DNA from 4 places in the Desulfohalovibrio reitneri genome. Region 2 is predicted to be linked to each of the others. Evidence: predicted binding sites of a transcription regulator. Region 2 holds the regulator's gene; each other region holds the start of a gene.
The links. The regulator sigma-54, encoded in region 2, starts transcription at its own class of promoters, with help from an activator protein. The targets are predictions, from matches to a motif close to CTGGCACGGNNNNTGCTT.

Region 1 (4,785 bases), on a different contig from region 2:
ATGTCGCCGAAGGTCCCTTCGGTCTCGGCCTCGGCCCGGGTTCGCAGGGTCACGTTCTCGCCGCGGTACTCCAGCCTCACCTTCTCCCCGCGGGCGATGAGGGGCACGCCCTCCAGATCATCCTCATAGATGACCATGCCCCGGCCGATGGAGCGGGTGACGCGCAGGGGCAGGCCCTCCATCGAGGCGGGTTCGCCGTTGAAATAGGCGGCGTTCTTGCGGTCGTGGCCAACCATGTCCATGGTCAGCACGTCGCCGGAGTTGAGGGGCTGTCCGGCCACTGGCACGTCGATCCATCGGTCCACGAAGGCCCCGGCCACGATGGAGCGCAGCTCGCGGCCGTCGGCCGTCAACGCCTTGATGCGCAGGTTCACCCGGCCGGGCTCCAGTTCGTCCGGCTCCTGGACCTTCAACTCGGAAAAATCACCCGGCAGAAACACCGCGTCCGGCAGGCGCAAATTGCGCAGCTCGATCTCCCCTTCCATCCCGGAGAGGCGCTTGGTCAAAAAGTCGACGACCACGTCGCGCAGCTCTTCCTCCCGCACCACGTAACCACCCCGCTGCAGGGTCAGCCCGCCCTTGACCGAGACCACCGAGGCCTCGTCCCCCAGCGCCCGGCGCATGAGCCAGCGGAGCTGGTCCGGGTTGATGACCACCTTCCGCCCCTGCTCGGGCGCCTTGGCCACGCGCGTGTCCGCCAGCCGTTCCCAGGTCTTGTCGGGAATCGGTCCGAAGGGGGCGGCGATCTCCCCCAGTTCCACCACGCCGTCCTGAACGCAGGCGGCCCGCATGGTGACCACGGCCCACTCGCGGCCGCTGGTGGCGGCGGAAGCCATGCCCCCCCAGGCGGCGACGGCCAGCGCCAGGGCTAACGGAAGAAGGAAAAGGGAAGCCGGGAACCGCTTCATGCCTCCTCCGCTAGCGCTTCACCTGGATGGCGGTTTGCAGCATGGAGTCGGAGGTGGTGATGGCCTTGGAGTTGATCTCGAAGGCGCGCTGGCCAACGATGAGGCTGACCATCTCGTCCACCAGCTCCACGTTGGAGCCTTCCAGGAAGCCCTGGGCCAGGGTGCCGTACTGGTCCTCGCCCGGCGTGCCGGCCGTGGCCGGGCCGGAGGCCTGGGTCTCGAAGTAGAGGTTGCGGCCCACGGAGTTGAGGCCCGAGGGGTTGACGAAGGTGTACAGCTCCAGGTCGGCACCGGCCAGTTCCTGTCCCTGGGCGTCCAGGGCGGAGATGCGGCCGTTGGGCGTGACCACCACGTTGACCGCCTCCTCGGGCACGGTGAACTCCGGCTGCAGGGGGTAGCCGTTGGCCGTGACCAGGGTGCCCTCGTTGTTCAGCTTGAAGGAGCCGGCGCGGGTGTAGGCGTCCTGGCCGTTGTAATCCACCAGGAAGAAACCGTCACCCTCGATGGCCATGTCCAGCGGGTTGCCGGTGTTCTGGAAGTCGCCTTGGCTGAAGTACTTGTGCACCGTCACCGGACGCACGCCCATGCCCACCTGCATGCCCGTGGGCACGCGGTTGCCTCCCTCGTTGAGGGTGCCCGCGATCTGCAGGGTCTGGTACATGAGGTCCTCGAACTCGGCCCGGCTCTTCTTGAAGGCCGTTGTGTTCACGTTGGCCAGGTTGTTGGACAGGGTGTCGATGTGGGTCTGCTGGGCCACCATGCCGGTGGCCGCGGTCCACAGTGAGCGCATCATGGCTCGAATCCTCCCTAGGTTGTCTTGCTGCCAAGCTGGATGACCCGCTTGTCGATCTGATCCGTGTTTTGCATGATCTTGCTGTAGGCCTCGAAGGAGCGCTGGGTCTCGATCATGCGCACCATCTCCGTGACCACCTCCACGTTGGAGGATTCAAGATATCCCTGGTTGATGGTGGCCTCGACCACCGGCGTGTCCTGCCCCTCGGGCACCACGGCCTGGGCGGTCTGCAGCTGTTCCGCGCCTTCCGGCGCGCGGAAGAGGTTGTTGCCCACCTTCTCCAGCGCCCCGGGGTCCTGCGGCCGCACCAGGTCGATCTGGCCCAGGGTGCGGTCCCCCACGCGCACATTGCCCGCGGCGTCGATGCGCACCGTCTCGCTGGAGGGCAGCTCCAGGGGGCCGCCGCCCGCCAGCAGTTGATTGCCGTTACTGTCGATGACCTGGCCCTGGGCGTTGCGGGTGAAGTTCCCGTTGCGCGTCAAAAAGGTGTCGCCGGTGTTCTGGTCCCGCACTTGGAAAAAACCCTCGCCCTGGATGGCCAGGTCCAGAGGGTTTCCGGTGAGCTTCAGCCCCCCCTGGGTGAAGTCCGTGCTTTGCTCCGACAGCCTTGGCCGGGTCTTGAGCTCCGCGTCGGGCCACAGCTTGTCGGCCTCCATGTGCGGCCTGGCGTCCACCACGGAATCATGGGCGAAACGGAGGAAGGTATCCTCGAAGGTGACGCTGTCCTTCTTGAAGCCCGTGGTATTCACGTTGGCCAGATTATTGGAGATCATGTTCATCTTGTGCTCGTTGGAGAGCGCACCGAACAAAGCTGAGAAAATGCTGTCCTGCATGAGCTGCGGTCCTCCTCGGCCAAATTGGATGCAAAAGCTCTGCCAAGCCGCGCGGGAAAGTAAGACCTTCTATCCGCCCGGCGAGTCCGCACCGCCTCGACCAAGCCGTGGCTACTGGAAACACGGCGCACACAGGCTTTCCAGGCATGCTCCGCGCCACCGGGGCGTCGGCGCGGCCAGGAAGCCTCTAGCCCCGGCACGGGCGGGCCCTCCCACGCTTGACATCGATTGGAAAGGTGTTAGAAGAACCCGTTTCCGGAGAGCGGGCGTAGCTCAGCTGGTAGAGTACAAGCTTCCCAAGCTTGGTGTCGCGGGTTCGACCCCCGTCGCCCGCTCCACTCCGAATCCGGTTCGCCTGTCCGGTTCGGAACGCTTTCGGTCGCGCGTGCGGCGCGCGGATCTTCGGAGGTGGCTCAGGCCGCCTTTTTTATTTTTTACAGGTTGACGGATTGCATCGCGATGGAATTGAACCGGCAGGAACTGACCAGCACCCTGGAGGAACTGTTCGCCCCGGCCCTGAAGGCTCTGGGGCTCAGCCTGTGGGGACTGGAACTGGGCACCGCCCACGGCGGACAGGTCGTCCGCGTCTACGTGGAGAAGGAAGGCGGCGTGGAGCTCGACGAGTGCGCCGAAGCCTCGCGCCACCTCAGCGCCATTCTCGACGTGGAGGACCCCGTGCCCGGTTCCTTCAGCCTGGAGGTTTCCTCGCCCGGACTGGAACGCCCCTTCTTCTCACCCGGGCAGCTCGCCGACCACGTGGGCGGGACCGTGGAGATGAAGCTCGCCGAGCCGCTGCCCGGCGAGGGCGACCGCAAGAAATACACCGGCCCCGTGCGGGCCGTCGAAGACGAGGCCATCCGCCTGGAGGCGGACGGCCGCGAACTGGTTATTCCCTGGTCGTTGGTGAAGTCCTGCCGCCTGAAAATTCAGGATTGGGACGCCCTGACCAGGGGCAAGCAACATTAACAACCGCCGGCCCGGCAGGCGGGCCGACGGAGGGGTCACCATGAGCAGCGAACTCAAGAAGGCCATCGACCAGATCAGCAAGGACCGCGGCATCGATCGCGACCTCCTCGTGGACACCCTGGAGGAGGCCGTGCGCTCCTCGGTCATGCGCAAATTCGGCGACACCATCGACGTCGAGGTCAATTTCAACGACGAGACCGGGGACATCGAGGTCTTCCAGTTCAAGATCGTGGTCGACGAGGTCGAGGACCCCAACACCGAGATTTCCCTGGAAGAGGCCAAAGAGCACGACCCCACCGTGGAGCTGGACGACGACCTGGGCTTCAAGCTCGACGTGCACGACCTGGGCCGCATCGCCGCCCAGTCGGCCAAACAGGTCATCATCCAGCGCATGCGCGACGCCGAGCAGGAGATCATCTACGAGGAATACAAGGACCGCGTGGGCGAGATCATCTCCGGCATCATCCAGCGCCGCGACCGCACCGGCTGGATCATCAACCTCGGCCGCACCGAGGCCCTCCTTCCCCGCGAGGAACAGATCCCCAAGGAGCGCTACAAGCGCGGCGACCGCGTGCAGGGCTACGTCATCGAGGTGCTCAAGGAGGGCCGCGGCCCGCAGGTCATTCTTTCCCGCTCCCACCCGGACTACATGGCCGCCCTGTTCAAGCGCGAGGTGCCCGAGGTGGCCGACGGCACCGTGCGGCTCATGGGCGTTGCCCGCGACCCGGGCATCCGTGCCAAGGTGGCGGTTCTCTCCCGCGACCGCGACGTGGACCCCGTGGGCGCCTGCGTGGGCATCCGGGGCTCCCGCATCCAGCAGGTGGTGCAGGAGTTCCGTGGCGAGCGCATCGACATCGTGGTCTGGAAGCCGGACATCGCCGACTACGCCCGCAACGCCCTCTCCCCCGCGGTCATCACCCGCATCGCGGTGGACGACGAGGAGCAGCAGCTGGACGTGGTGGTGCCCGACGACCAGCTCACCCTGGCCATCGGCCGCAAGGGGCAGAACGTCAAGCTGGCTTCCAAGCTGCTGGGCTGGAAGATCGACATCTTCACCGAGACCCGCTACGGCGAACTGCACGCCGCCCGCGAGGCGCTTGAGCAATTGGCCTCGGTGGTGGAAATGAATGTGGACCGCTTCCTCTCCGCCGGCTTCGAGTCGCTGGAGCAGATTCACGAGGCGGACGACGAGACCTTGCTCGAGTCCATCGAGGGCCTGAGCGAGGAGCACCTGGGCAACCTGCGCAGCGCGGTCAAATTCCTGATGCCACGCGTGGAGGCCGCC
Region 2 (4,785 bases):
AGTCGAAGTGGAGACGACCATGCGGGGAGCCGCCAAGGACGGAGAGAATCCGAAATGAACAGGCTCATACCGCTTCTTTTGCTGCTCGTATTTCTGGCGCTGCCGGGAACCGTCCGGGCGGCCGAGAAAGTTCCTACCCGTATCACCGCGGACAATTTACAGTATAGCCAGGACCACGACAGCGTCACCTTCACCGGTGACGTACACGTGGTCCGTGGTGAAATGCGGCTTTGGGCGGACAAGCTGACCACCTACCTGGACAAGAAGGGCGGCCAGGGCACCGCGGGGAAAGGCAACGCGGAGCTGGCCTCGGACGCGAACATCACCCGGATCGTCGCGCTGGGCAACGTGCGCATGGAGCACGAGGGCCGCGAAGGTTATTGCGGCAAGGCCGTGTACGATGTCGAGCGGGGTGTCTTGAGCATGCACGACGACCCCGTGGTCATCGACGGCCAGAACAAGCTGCAGGGCGAGGTCATCAAATTCTACGCCGAGGAGAACCGCAGCGAGGTTATCGGTGGCAGCAAACGGGTTGAAGCGCTCTTCTTCACCGACGACAAAAAGCTTGGCGGGGAGCAGGGCAAATGAGCCTCCTGGCGGGCCTCGATCTGCGCAAGCGCTACGGCGCCAAGGAAGTGGTCCGCGGAGTGGACGTCTCCCTGGAGCAGGGGGAAATCGCAGGCATTCTCGGTCCCAACGGCGCGGGAAAGACCACCACTTTCTACATGCTGCTCGGTGTCATCAAGCCCAGCGGCGGCCATGTCTACCTGGACGATGAGGAAATCACCTCCTGGCCCCTGCACGAACGCGCCCGGGCCGGCATCAGCTACCTCCCCCAGGAAAGCTCGGTCTTCCGCAAGCTGACCGTGGGGGAGAACATGGACGTCATCCTGGAACACACCGACCTATCCAGGAGGGAGCGGGAGAAGCGGAAGCATTCCCTGCTCCAGGAGCTAGGCATTTCCAGGCTGGAGGATTCCAAAGCGTATCATCTGTCCGGAGGAGAGCGCCGCAGGCTGGAAATCGCAAGGGCGCTGATTCGCAGACCCAAGTTCATCCTGCTGGACGAACCGTTCGCCGGCATCGATCCCTTGGCGGTTGATGATATCAAGCTCATCATCCGTGCCCTGCGGGACAAGGGCATCGGCATCCTCATTTCGGACCACAATGTGCGCGAGACCCTCTCCATCTGCGACCGCGCCTCCATCGTCTTTGAAGGCACCATCATTCTGAATGGATCGCCGGAGGAAATCGCCGCCAATCCCAAGGCCAGAAAGGTGTATCTTGGGAGCGAGTTCTGTCTGTGAAAAATCGTGCCAACCGGGTAAAATATCGCGTCAATAAAGACTTGCTGTCGTTGCATCCCGCCCCGCTCTGTGGCATACAGCCCGAGTGCCGGACGAAGCGATTTTTTCGATTCTACCAACAGTGGAGCCTTCCGCTTCCCGCCTATCGGGCGGACGCCTCCCGTCAAGGGAATGAATGATTCATGGGCCTTGAACTGCGACAACAGCTCAAGCTGAGCCAACAGCTTGTCATGACGCCGCAACTGCAGCAGGCCATTAAACTGCTGCAACTCTCGCGGGTCGAACTGATGGAGCAGGTGCAGCAAGAGCTCATGGAAAACCCGTTCCTGGAGGAAGGATCAGAAGACCAGGGCGATGCCGAACAGCCGCAGGATTCGAGGACAGACGGCGAAAGTGAGGCGCTCATGCGCGACGCCGACTGGGAGAACTACCTCGGGGAGTTTTCCTCGTCGGCCCGGCAGTCCGGGGCCCGCGAGGCGGAGTCTCCCGAAGAGGGGCTCAGCTTCGAGGCCAGACTCACGGCCAAGCCTTCCCTGGAGGGACACCTGGCTTGGCAGATGCGGCTCTCGGATTTCGACGAGGAAGCCATGAACGTGGGAGAGCACGTCATCGGCAACCTCAATCCTTCCGGCTACCTCATGTCCAGCGTGGAAGACATCGCCGGTGAATCCGGCTCTTCTCCCGAAAAGGTGGAGTCGGTTATCCTGGCCATGCAGCGGTTCGATCCTGTAGGCGTGGCTTCAAGAGACCCCCGCGAGTGCCTGCTGGTGCAGATGGACGTGCTGGGCATGGACGACCCGGTGCTCCGCTCTCTGGTTTCCGACCATTTGGAGGATCTGGAGAAAAAGCGCTACAAGCCGCTGGCCCGCAAGTTCAAGCTCAGCCTGGACGAGCTCAAGGAATACCTCGACGTCATCCAGTCACTCGACCCCATGCCCGGGGCCAGTTTCGGAACGGGTGAGCCGCAGTACGTCAGCCCGGATGCCTACGTCTATAAATACGACGACGAGTTCGTTATCGTCCTCAACGAGGAAGGGTTGCCAAAGTTGACCCTCAACTCCCTTTACATGGACGGCATGGCCGCCGAGCGCGGCAAGAGCAAGGATTATTTTCAGGAGCGCATGCGCTCGGCGGTCTGGCTGATCAAGAGCCTTTATCAGCGCCAGCGCACCCTTTACAAGGTCATCGAGTCCATCGTCCGTTTCCAGCGTGATTTCTTCGAGGAAGGCGTGACGCATCTCAAGCCGCTTATTCTCAAGGACGTGGCCGACGACATCAACATGCATGAATCCACAGTCAGCCGGATTACCACCAACAAGTACGTGGCTACCCCCCACGGCACGTTCGAGCTGAAGTTCTTCTTCAATTCGGCGCTGGAGATGGAGGATGGCTCCCAGGTGGGTTCCGAATCGGTCAAGGCGCTCATCAAGCAACTCATCGACAAGGAAGACCCCAAGAAGCCGTTGTCCGACGAGAAGATCGCGGACATGCTCAAGGACAGGCTGCATGTGAACATCGCCCGTCGCACCGTGGCCAAGTACCGCACCGCCCTTGGGATATCCTCGTCAAGCAAGCGAAAGCAGATATTCTGAGTGGGAGATGAAATGAACATCGCCTTTAATTTCATGGACTTCGAGCCGTCCGACCACCTCAAGGAGTATGCCCACAAGCGCTTCGGCAAGCTGGAGAAGCTGCTCACCAACAGTGACGGCGCCGACGTGCAGGTCAATCTTTCCGTGCAGAAGAGGGTCAACCAGACTGCGGAGGTCGTCGTCAGCGACGACAACCTCTACATTTCGGCTTCGGAGCAGACCGCTGATATGTACTCCACCATTGATCTGGTGCTGGACAAGGTGCTCACCCAGATCAAGAAGCTCCGGGACAAGCAAAAGATGGTGCGCCGCCCGGCCAAGACCGAAGCGGGACCAGTGGACGTCGCTCCCGAGCCCGAGGAAGCGGAGCGGCGGATCGTGCGTGCCGATTCCTTCCAGCCCAAGCCGATGGACGAGGAAGAGGCGGCCATGCAGCTCGAGTCGCTGGATTACGATTTTCTGGTATTCAGAAACGCGGAGACTTCGAGGATAAATGTCATCTACCGGCGTCACGACGGGGACTTCGGACTGATTGATCCTGCCTCGACGTAGAGTGAGGAGCGAATGAAACTCGGCGACTATCTGCGACGCGATTACGTGCTCCCTAACCTGCAGGCGGGCAGCAAGGCGGAGGTGCTGAGCGAGTTGATTCAGCCTCTGGCCCAGGAGCAGCCCGAGGTGGACGCGGACAAGGCCCGGCGCGTACTCATGGAGCGTGAGAAGCTGGGGACCACCGGCATTGGCGGCGGCGTGGCCATACCCCACGGGAAGATCGACGAACTCGAGGATATCATTCTTGTGGCTGGGCGCAGCTCCCGGGGGGTTGAGTTCGACGCCCTGGACCAGCAGCCCTGCCATATCTTTTTCATGGTGCTTGCGCCGGAAAACGCAGCCGGGCAACACCTGCGCATTCTGGCCCACATATCACGGCTGCTCAAGGACGAGGACTTCCGGCGTTCCTTCCTTTCAGCGGAAGACGCCGGGGATTTGTGGGAGCTTCTGCACAACGCCTGAGCGGCGGTAGCGAGACGGCAATGGAGCACGGACCGGCCTTCCCCATCGTCATCCTCACGGGGCTTTCCGGAGCGGGAAAGTCCACGGCCCTGCGCGTGTTCGAGGACATGGGCTTCTTCTGCGTGGACGGCCTGCCCGTGGGCATGGTTCCCAAGCTGGCTTCTCTGTACAAGGGCCAGGACCACCGCAACACGCGTGGTCTCGCCCTCGGCATGGACATCCGCCAGCACGACTTTCTCGACGACTGGAACGCCGCGGCCGATGAGATCACCTCCCAAGGGCTGCGGACCCAGATCGTCTTTCTTGAGGCCGAGACCGGGGAACTGTTGCGGCGTTACCACGAGACGCGCAGGCCGCATCCGTTGGAGCAGGAGGACATGGGGCTGGAGCAGGCCCTGGCCGAGGAGCGCCGCATCCTGTCCCCCCTGCGCTCCCAGGCCAGCCTGGTCATAGACACCACCACCTATTCCATCCACGATCTGCGGCGTGCTCTGCAGGAGAAATGGGCCAACCTGGCGGAAAACGGCCAGGGGATGCGTGTCCATGTCATTTCATTCGGTTTCAAGTACGCTTCTCCCAAAGAGGCGGACCTGATGTTCGACCTCCGCTTCCTTCCCAATCCGTTCTTTGATGAGCGCCTTAAGCCTCTCACGGGGCGGGACAGGGACGTGGCCGACTATGTTCTGCAGAGCCCGCAGGGCCAGTCCTTCTCGGTCAAGCTTCTCGACTTTCTGCAATATCTGGTGCCGCTGTACGCCCAGGAGGGCCGGTACAGGCTGACCATCGCCCTCGGCTGCACAGGCGGCAGACACCGTTCCGTAGCCACCGCGGAGATGGTCTCCAAGGAACTCAAGCGCGCGGGATATGCCGTG
Region 3 (4,785 bases), on a different contig from region 2:
CCCCACCACGGGCCAGGGCAGGCGGATGAGGGCCTCGGCGTTCTGGCTGAGCCGGGCCACTCCCAGGCTGGCGGCCATGCCCAGCAGGTAGCCCCCCACCGCGCTGATGACCGCCTGGGCGATGAGGATGCGGTAGATGTACGCGTTGGGCGCGCCCACCGCCTTGAGGGTGGCGAATTCCGGCAGGTGGTCCATGGTGGTGGCGTAGAGTGTCTGGGCCACCACCACCATGCCCACCACCAGCCCCAGGAAGGCGGCGATGAGCAGGGCCATGCCCGCGCCGGTGCTGAGCATCCAGTAATTGATGGTTTTCAGGCTGAATTCGCCCGTGGTGAAGACGTCCACGTCGTCCACCCTGGCCAGGATGCGTTTCTTGAGCTCACTGGAGGAAACGCCGTCGGCGGCCTCCACCAGGATGTAGACCAGCTGGTCCTCCTGGACTGTGGAGTACTCCAGGGCGTTCTTGAAGGAGGTGAAGACGTAGGGGGAGGTGGTGAAGGAGCGGATGCCGTGGGTGAAGGCCACCACCCGCGCCCGCTTGTTGGCGATTTCGGCCGAGTCGCCCAGATCCACCACGCCCAGCTTCTCGGCGTACAGCCTGTCCACCACGATGGTGTCGCGGATGTCCAGCCAGTCCGTGTTCCCTTCCACCAGGTTCCACGGCCCGCCAAGCCCCTTCTCCAGCTCGTAGCCCACGATCTCGATGGATTCCAGGTCGCCGTTGGGCTTTTTCCAGTTGGCGAACTGGATGATGAGCTTGCCGGTGCGCGCCACCCCGGGCACGGCCATGACCAGGTTGTTGGTGCGCTCCTCCATGGGCAGGGCGATGTCGAAGTTCTTAATGCCGCGCGAGGCCACCCACACGTCCGCCCCGGAGTTGTCGATGACTCCGGAGATGGTCGTGGTGAAGCCAATGAACAGCCCCAGTTGCACACTTATGAGCACAACCGCGAAGATGACCCCGATGAGGGTCACAGCGAGCCGAACCTTGTCGTGGACAAGGTTGCGGTACGCCAGAGGTACGATCACCGCATCACCGCCTCCGCTCCGGACAGGGACGGGAGATACCAGTCGGCGGCCTTTTGCAGTCCCTGCCGTACATCAAAGGCCGGTTCGTATCCAAGCAAAGAGCGTGCCTTGCTTATGTCCGCCAGGGAATGCCGCACGTCTCCCGGGCGTTCCGGCCCGTATTCCGGCTCCATGTCCAGCGCGGAAGGACGCACCTGGCCCACGATTTCTCGAATGAGTCCGAACAATTCGTTGAGCGAGGTGCGCTGGCCGAAGGCCACGTTGTACACCTGCCCGTGGGCCTCGGGGTTGGGGCAGCGGGCGGCCAGCAGGTTGGCCTGCACGGCGTTGTCCACGTAGCAGAAGTCGCGGCTGGTCTCGCCGTCGCCGTTGATGACCGGCCTCTCCCCGCGCAGCATGGCCGCGAACCAACGGGGGATGACCGCGGCGTACGCCCCGTCCGGATCCTGCCTGGGACCGAAGATGTTGAAGTAGCGCAGCCCGATGGCCTTGAAGCCGTAGCAGGACTGAAAGACCTCGGCGTACAGCTCGTTGACCAGCTTGGTCACGGCGTAGGGGGAGAGCGGACGGCCGATGGTGTCCTCCACTTTGGGCAGGTCAGGATGGTCGCCGTAGGTGGAGGAGGAGGCGGCGTAGACGAAGCTTTTCACCTCGGCGTCGCGGGCGGCCACCAGCATGTTCAGAAAGCCGTCGACGTTGTTGGCGTTGGTCAGGGCCGGGTCCTCGATGGAGCGGGGGACGCTGCCCAGCGCGGCCTGGTGCAGCACGTAGTCCACCCCCTCGCAGGCTCGGGCGCAGGTGCCTGGCTCGCGGATGTCCCCCTTGATGAATTGGAATCGCGCCCGCTGGGACGCGCCCACCCCGTCCAGGGCCTCCTCCACATTGATGAGGTAGCCGGTGGAGAGGTTGTCCAGCCCCACCACCTCCTGATCCAGGCGCAAGAGCGTTTCCACGAGATTCGATCCGATGAAGCCGGCCGCCCCGGTGATCAGCCAGCGAGCTGGCCGGTCCGAGCTGAGGAGAAGAAGATTTTTTTCCGTAATGTCCATGCATCCCTCTCTGCGGTTTGGTTCACGCGGGTTGTTCAAGAAGCGTGCAAGCCGGGGGAAGCGGTCGGGCAAACCAGCCCATTCGAGTTAAAATCGTGTGCTTCCAGCTGGTTGTCTTGCCACCCTTCCAGGCTGGGAGCCTGTCGGGGGCGAACCGAGGGTGCGGAAACGTCCCGGTGGTGTCCGGGGAAAGTATTTCGCGGGCGGACTATTCCGAAAAAACCGGACAAGCGGGGGGTGGTCGGAGGGGGCAGCGTGGGGGCTGTGTGTTCTACTAGCTTGAAATGTTTATTTTTATTTTGCCAGCGGATGCTGGCACGCATTTCGCTCAAGAGGGGGACAGGCATCGGGCCCGGCCGCCGTGACGCGGCTTGGGGACGAAGAGAACAGGCCGGCCCTCCTCGGCCGGCAATCGGGGAAACAACCTGGGGAGAGTGAACTCGTGTTCAGAGCAAGAACCTTTCTCGCGGCCGTATGCGCGGCCTTCCTGCTTCTGGCGGCCGGATGCGGCCAGGACAAGGCCTCCCTGTACGAACAGGGCCGCGAAATGCTGGAAAACGGGGACTACAACGGGGCCATCGTGCATCTCAAGAACGCCCTGGAGAAGGACCCCAATCTCGAGGACGCGCGCTTCGACCTGGGCCGGGCCTACATGGAGGCCGGGAAGTTCGACCGGGCCGAGGCGGAATTCAAGAAGGCCCTCCTCCTGGATCCCTACGACAAGCGGGTCAGCCTGCATCTGGGCCGCATAGAGAACTCCCGCCGCAATCCGGACAAGGCGAGGGAGCACATCCGCGAATACCTCGAGGAATACCCGGAGGACGCGGCCGGGTACGAGCAGTTGGCCTACGCCTACTCGGTGGACGGCCGGCCGGAGTTGGCCGTCACCCAGCTGCGCAAGGCGCTGGAGCTCGAACCGGACAGGACCTCGGCCCGTCTGGGGCTGATCCACACCCTCATGGACATGGGCGAGAACCGCGCCGCGGGGAAAGAGGTGGAGATCATCCTGACGGACGATCCGGACAACCGGGCGGCGCTGCACGCCAAGGCGCAGCTGGAGAGTCAGGAGGGCGACCTGGACGCCGTGCTGGCCACTTACACCCGCATCGGTTCGGCCCACCCCGGGGACCTCTACGCCCGCTACAAGGCGGCCACCCTGCTCGGAGATCGCGGCGAACTGGACGAGCTGAACAAGACCGCCGAAAAGATCATGGCCGAGTACCCCAAGAAGGCCCAGGGCTACAAGCTCAAGGGACAGTACCATTTCAAGACGGGCAACTACGAGGAAGCGGTCAACTCCCTGCGCGAGGCCATCAAGATTCAGCCCGACCTGGAGTCGTACTACCTCCTGGGCCTGGCCTTCTCCCAGCTGGGCAACCTGGAGATGGCGGTCAGCCAGCTCAACACCGTGCTGGACTACAGCCCCGAATTCACCAAGGCCCGCCTGCTGCTGGCCGAGGTGCTGGTGCGGCAGAAGCGCGGCGACATCGCCTTGAGCGAAGTGGACAAGGTGCTGGAGTCCAATCCGGCCGATCCGGCCGCCCTGGCCCTGAAGGGCGACGCCCTGCTCTCCATGAACCGCAACCGCGAAGCCCTGGAGTGGTTCGACAAGGCCGCCGAGCGGGCCCCGAAGATGTACCAGCTGCACCTCAAGAAGGGCATGCTGCGGGTGGTCATGGGGGAGCACGAACAGGGCGAGGTAGACCTGCGCCGCGCTGTTGAGGAGGCTCCCGAGGTCAACGCGCCGCGCCTGGCCCTGCACGCCCTGCTCAACGGCCAGGGCCGCGCCGAGGAGGCCGAGGCGGTGCTGCGCGAAGGGCTGGGCGGCGGCAAGAGCGACGCCACGCTGCTCAACGCCCTGGCCGGAATGAAGATCCGCGCCGGAAAGCCGGATGAGGCGGAGCGCCTCATGGCCCAGGCCAAGGAGGCCGACCCGGATTTCCTGCCAAGCTACCACGGCCTGGCCACCACGTATCTTTCCCGGGGCGACAAGGAGAAGGCCCTGGCCGAGTACCAGGCCGCCCTTGAGCGCGCCCCGGAAGACCTCAAGTCACTGCTGGGGGCGGCGGCCGTGCTGGATATGCAGGGCGAGACCGTCCGTGCCGGGGAGTACCTCCGGCGCGCCGCGGACGGCGGCAGCGAGCGCGGGATCACCACCCTGGCCCGCTTCCACATGCATCACGACAAGCCGGCCGAGGCCCTGACCATCCTGGAGGAGGGCATGGAGCTGCACCCGCACTCCAAGAGCCTCCAGCTGCTCAAGGCCGAGGTCCACTTGGCCATGGACGATTTCGACAAGGCCATGGCCGAGTACTCGGCCATTGAAACCCGCGACCCCTGGCTGGGCCTGCTGCACAAGACCCGCGCCCTGGCCTCCCGGAAGCGCTTTGGCGAGGCCGAGGACATGGCCCGGCAACTGGCCCAGGTGAAGCCGGACAACGGCTTCTCCTACCTGCCCCTGGCCCTGGTGCTGGAACTGAGCGGCCGGCGAGACAAGGCGGATGAGGTGCTCCAGCGGGCCATGGAGACCGATCCGGACAATGTGGAAGTGATCATGGCCCGGGCCAGGCTGAGCAGGGCGCAGGGCCGTCTGGACGAGGCCGAGAAGCTGTACGATCGGGTGGTCGAGCGCGATCCGAAGAATCCGGACGCCCTGACCAACAAGGGCGTGCTGCGCCAGATGCAAGGCGACGAGAAGGGCGCGGAG
Region 4 (4,785 bases), 580 kb from region 2:
GGCGGGAGGCGGAGATGCGCAGGTCCTGGGCGTCGTAAGCGCCGTTGATCCCCACGGCCAGCACCTGCCCCACGGTGTTCAGCCCGCGCACGCGGGTGTCCGGGGCGGTTTGGCGAAAGCTTTCGGCCTGCACGGGCAGGTCGGTGCGGTTCACGGCTCGGGCCAGGGCGGTCAGCACGTCGCGGTTGGTGTCGTCATCGGCCACCTCAATGGTGGCGGTGGCGCTTTTTCCGCCCCAGGAAAAGGTCAGGGAGTGCTCCCCAGCGGGCAGGTCACTGGGCGCCACCGGGTCCAGGCCCCGGGAGAAGGCGCGGTGGTAGGGCCGGGCCTGGTCGCCGCCGCGCAGTTCGGCCTTGACCCGGGAGGCGATGGAGTCCTCCACCGAGGTCATGCGCGCGGTGGACGGGTCCGAGGCGGGCCAGCGGAAGGAAGCCAGCTGGCGGTCCAGCCGCAGCAGGCGGCTTTCCAGGGCGCCGGCCAGCAGGTCCCGCCACGCCTCGGAGCGCGGGGTGGAGGATGCCCGGAAGCGTCCCGTCAGGTCCGGGCGGCTGGAGCCGCGGGGGCCTTGCAGGGCGGTGGGCTGGTTGGCGAGATGCGAGCCGTCAATCCTGACCATAGTGGACCCGTTGCAGGCACAGGCCGTGCGCCGGGGCGCACAGGGCCCCGGCCGAACGATCCTCGGCCTCGCAAACGGATCGGACATCCCCGGGGGATACTTTACCCCGCCCCGCTTCCACCAGTAGTCCCACCATGTTGCGCACCATCTGTTTCAAAAAGCCGTCCGCGGTGAAGCGCAGGACCAGCTCGTCCGGCATGTCCTCGGCCAGGGCGGCGGGCTCCGTGGCGAAGTCGATGGAGTGCAGGGTGCGCACCGTGGAATTGACCGGGTTGCCCACGTTCATGAAGGAGCGGAAGTCGCGGCGGCCGATGAGGCTGTCGGCGGAAGCTTTCATGGCCTCCACGTCCAGCGGGCCGCAGGTCCAGACGAAAGGGCGGCGTTGGGGCAAGCACCAGCCGCGCTCCAGCCACAGGTGGTAGGCGTAGGTCTTGGCCACGGCGTGGTACTGGGCGTGGAACTCCGGGTCCACTTCCTCGGCCCGCACCACGTTCACCGCGCGGGGCAGCAGGGCGTTGGCCGCCAGCCGCCAGTCCAGCCCGGTCCGGTTCTCCGGGGCGTCGAAGTGGGCCACCTGACCCAGGGCGTGAACCCCGGCGTCGGTGCGTCCGGCACCGCGCACTCGCACGGGCTGGTCGCAGATGCGGGACAAGGCGCGGGCCAGGATGTCCTGCACGGTGTTGCCGCCGGGCTGGGACTGCCAGCCCTGGAAGCGGGAGCCCATGTAGGCCAGGGTCAGTTTGATGCGGGGCATGGGAGGGGTGTACCGGCCGCCGCCGCGCGGGGCAAGGCGGCGGCCGGAGAAAAGGCTGTTACTGGTCCTGGAAGGGAATCTGCATCTCGGTCAGGGCCTCGGACAGGCGGGCGGCCTTTTCCGGGGCCACGTTGTTGAGGATCTCCCCGGCCGAGCGGCCGCGCATTCCGGCCAGAATCTTGACGGCGGTGTCCTCGTCCAGCTTGCTCAGGGCCTGGGCGGCGTTCTGCGCCTTCATGGAGGAATAGACGTCGATGAGATGCTTGAACTTGCGGTCGCGGATGGACTTGGCCTCTTCGATCATCTGCTTGATGTCGGCCTGGATGCGCTGCACCCGCTCCAGCTTGGCGTCCACTTCCTTTTCCAGGGTGCGCAGGGATTCCTCGCGGCGCTTGAGCTGCTCTTCCTTGCGTTGCAGGGCATCCCAGTCCGGGGGCACCTCGCCGGATTGCTCCTGTTGGCCGCCTTGTTCGTCCTGGCCGCCCTGGTCCTGGGCCAGGGCTTCCTTGGGCGAGAGGGCGCGCACGACGGCGTTGGAACCGGAGTCCGCCACGGAAGGGGCTTTCTTGCCAGAATCCTTGGGCTTCGCGGCCGGGTCGGCTTTTTGACCGATCCCGGAGGCGGCCATGTCCGGGGTCATGTCCCCGGACACCTCCACCTTGGGCAGGTGGGTGCCGTCGAAGAAGCCCATTCCCACGGCGGCGAAAGCCGCCAGCTTGAAGACCGCCAGGACCAGCAGGGCCTGGAACAGCCTAGAAAGCACGGTAGCCGTGGAGGATCGTTGCGACTTCGTCGTTTTCTTTTTCCTCGAGTGCCTGTTCTTCCCGGGCATGTTTCTCCGCCTGCTGTTCCTTGAGTTTTTCCATGACCTTGCGGTCCTTGGCCTTCTCAATCAATGCCGCGCGGGCGCGTTCGACCTCCTCGGCCAGGCGGTTGCGGCGCACCCTGGAGCTCTCCACGTCCTGGCTCAGCCCCCTGTGGTAGTTCTCCCACAACCACAGGTCGGCTTGGGTCATCTCGGCGTTGCCGAAGCGGGAGGCCTCGTGGTCGGCCAGGGCTTGCAGCAGCCCCTCCAGGCGCTCCTCCTGCTCGCGCAGGCGGGACCGGGCCCTGGCGAGGTCCTGCTGCGCCTGCTCCTCCGCCTGTCGGCGGAACTGCAGCACCTTTTCCAGCTTGAATCGAAACGGTTTTCCCACAACGCGAACCTCTCGGGATGAGCCTGAAGCACAAACCGTGCCGTGACACCGGAAAAAAGCCTACGTCTTGCCGCCCGGGCTGACAACGTGTATTCCGATATTTCCCATCAGCACGGGGCTCACAGTGGACGACACGCCGCTCACCGAACTGCTGCGCAACTTGAGGCAGCGCCTGGACGAGGCCGGACGCCACGAGGCGGACGACCTGCTGGACCAGCTCGGCGCTCGCCTGGAGGCGCTGCCCGATGCGGTGGACACCCCCTCCGAATTGCGCATTTGCCCCAACCTGGTCCTCTACCGCTTCGACCTGCGGGAGGACCGCCTCGATTACCTCAGTTCCACCGTGGAGGAACTCACGGGGTTTCCTCCGGACTACTACCTGGGCAATGGACTCGACTTCATCCTCGCCCAGACCCACCCCGAAGACAGAGGGCCACTGCTTGAGAAGATGGAGTATGTCCGCAACCAGGCCGGAGAGTTCGGCGGCCTGGTCCCGGTATGGCAGACCTACCGCCGGTTGCACAAAAACGGCCATTGGGTGTGGCTGGCCGACTGGGCGAACTACCACGTGTCCGAGCACGGGGAACTGCTGGGGTTGACAGGTACGGTCTACGACGTTTCCCCGCACAAGGGAGCCGAGTCCGCCCTGCGCCTGAGCGAGGCGCGCTTTCACAATTTGTTCCGTGGCTCGCCCATGCCCACCTTGTTGCTGCGCCGCGACAGGGGGGGAGGATTTGTGCTCATGGACGCCAACCCGGCCGCCGAAAATCTGACGCGCGGAGGCATCCCCTCCCTGCTCGGCAAGTCCCTGGACGGACTGCTGGGCGCCGACCATCCCATGCTGGAGGCCGTCCGCCGGTGCGGCGACAGCCAGGAGCACACCAGCCACGCCGGCCCCCACACCATGCTCACCACTGGCGAGCGCCGCTGGCTGCAGGCCACCTGCGTGCCGGTCAGCCACGAACTGGTGCTGGTCCACCTGGAGGACGTCACCGAGCGGCGCGAGGCGGAGCGGGCCCTGCGGGAGAAAGAGGCCCGCTACCGGCTGCTGGCCGAGAACACGGCGGACGTCATCTTCACCTTCGACCTCCAGGGCCGCTTCACCTACGTCAGCCCGTCGGTACGGCGCATCCTGGGCTACCTGCCCGCGGAAGTCCTGCGGCTTGGCTTCGCCGACGTCATGCTCCCTGAAACCCTGGACCGCATTCAGAAGGGCCTGGCCGAGCGGCTGCGCGCCGAGCGGGCGGGGGAGCCGGACCCGGGGCCGCGATTCTACGAAATGCACATGCGCCGCGCCGATGGCTCCCACGTGTGGTGCGAGTGCGTGACCACGGATGTCCGCGACGAGAACGGGGTCATGGTGGGCATCCAGGGCGTGCTGCGCGACATCTCCGAGCGCAAGCGCATGGAGGAGGATCTGCTGCGGGCCAAGGAGCAGGCCGAGGCGGCGTCGCAGGCCAAGAGCGCCTTCCTGGCCAACATGAGCCACGAGATACGCAACCCGCTGCACGCCGTGCTGGGCCTGGCCGAGCTGTTGCTGGAGGACGAACTGCCTCCGGAGCAGCGCGAGCGGGCCGAGATGCTGCAGGGCTCCGCCTCCTCCCTGCTGGGCATCCTGGGCGACGTGCTGGACAATTCCAAGATCGAGGCGGGCAAGCTGGAACTGGAGCCGGACGTGTTCGACCCGGCCGAGCTGGTGCGGGCGGTGGCGGCCGAGCAGCGGGTGCAGGCCTCCTCCAAGGGCGTGGGCGTCAGCCTTTTCATCGACCCCCGGCTGCCGGGCCACATCCTCTCCGACCCCGGACGGCTGCGGCAGATCCTGGTCAATCTGGCGGGCAACGCGGTCAAGTTCACCGACGAGGGGTACGTGGAGATCATCGCCCGCCGCCTGGACGACGGATCCGGTCCGGACGGCCGCGCCCGGTTGCTCTTCGCTGTGGCCGACACGGGCGAGGGCGTGCCGCGCGGCCTGGGCGACGAGATTTTCGACAGCTTTGCCCAGGCGGAGCACGGCCAGGGCGGCACCGGCCTGGGGCTGGCCATCTGCAAGGGGCTGGCCGAACTGTTCGAGGGCTCGCTGTGGTACGAGTCCACTCCGGGCAAAGGCTCGGTTTTCTGTTTCTCCGCGCCTTTCGCCGAGGTGGGCGCGCTGCCGGAGGCCGGTGCCGACGGCCGCGCCGCCGAGACAACACCCTCCCAGGAACGGCTGCACGTGCTGG

Region 1: a site for sigma-54 is predicted at 2,563-2,580, ahead of flgF (flagellar basal-body rod protein FlgF). Genes of this name have one in related genera too.
Region 3: a site for sigma-54 is predicted at 2,391-2,408, ahead of prsT (XrtA/PEP-CTERM system TPR-repeat protein PrsT). Genes of this name have one in related genera too.
Region 4: a site for sigma-54 is predicted at 2,593-2,610, ahead of fliJ (flagellar export protein FliJ). Genes of this name have one in related genera too.

What each region holds. Positions count from the first base shown of each region.
Region 1 is NZ_JOMJ01000004.1:428,024-432,808, reverse strand. It holds gene flgA (flagellar basal body P-ring formation chaperone FlgA) at 1-908, opposite strand, end outside; gene flgG (flagellar basal-body rod protein FlgG) at 919-1,701, opposite strand; gene flgF (flagellar basal-body rod protein FlgF) at 1,716-2,534, opposite strand; tRNA gene N911_RS0114575 (tRNA-Gly) at 2,797-2,872, shown strand; gene N911_RS0114570 (ribosome maturation factor RimP) at 2,994-3,500, shown strand; gene nusA (transcription termination factor NusA) at 3,541-4,785, shown strand, end outside.
Region 2 is NZ_JOMJ01000003.1:867,831-872,615, forward strand. It holds gene lptC (LPS export ABC transporter periplasmic protein LptC) at 1-58, shown strand, start outside; gene N911_RS0104660 (LptA/OstA family protein) at 55-588, shown strand; gene lptB (LPS export ABC transporter ATP-binding protein) at 585-1,307, shown strand; gene rpoN (RNA polymerase factor sigma-54) at 1,490-2,899, shown strand; gene hpf (ribosome hibernation-promoting factor, HPF/YfiA family) at 2,912-3,451, shown strand; gene N911_RS0104680 (PTS sugar transporter subunit IIA) at 3,464-3,913, shown strand; gene rapZ (RNase adapter RapZ) at 3,934-4,785, shown strand, end outside.
Region 3 is NZ_JOMJ01000004.1:77,327-82,111, forward strand. It holds gene N911_RS0112915 (FtsX-like permease family protein) at 1-1,029, opposite strand, end outside; gene N911_RS0112920 (SDR family oxidoreductase) at 1,026-2,078, opposite strand; gene prsT (XrtA/PEP-CTERM system TPR-repeat protein PrsT) at 2,521-4,785, shown strand, end outside.
Region 4 is NZ_JOMJ01000003.1:1,451,385-1,456,169, reverse strand. It holds gene N911_RS0107475 (hypothetical protein) at 1-616, opposite strand, end outside; gene truA (tRNA pseudouridine(38-40) synthase TruA) at 603-1,370, opposite strand; gene N911_RS17455 (MotE family protein) at 1,429-2,133, opposite strand; gene fliJ (flagellar export protein FliJ) at 2,123-2,566, opposite strand; gene N911_RS17450 (PAS domain S-box protein) at 2,691-4,785, shown strand, end outside.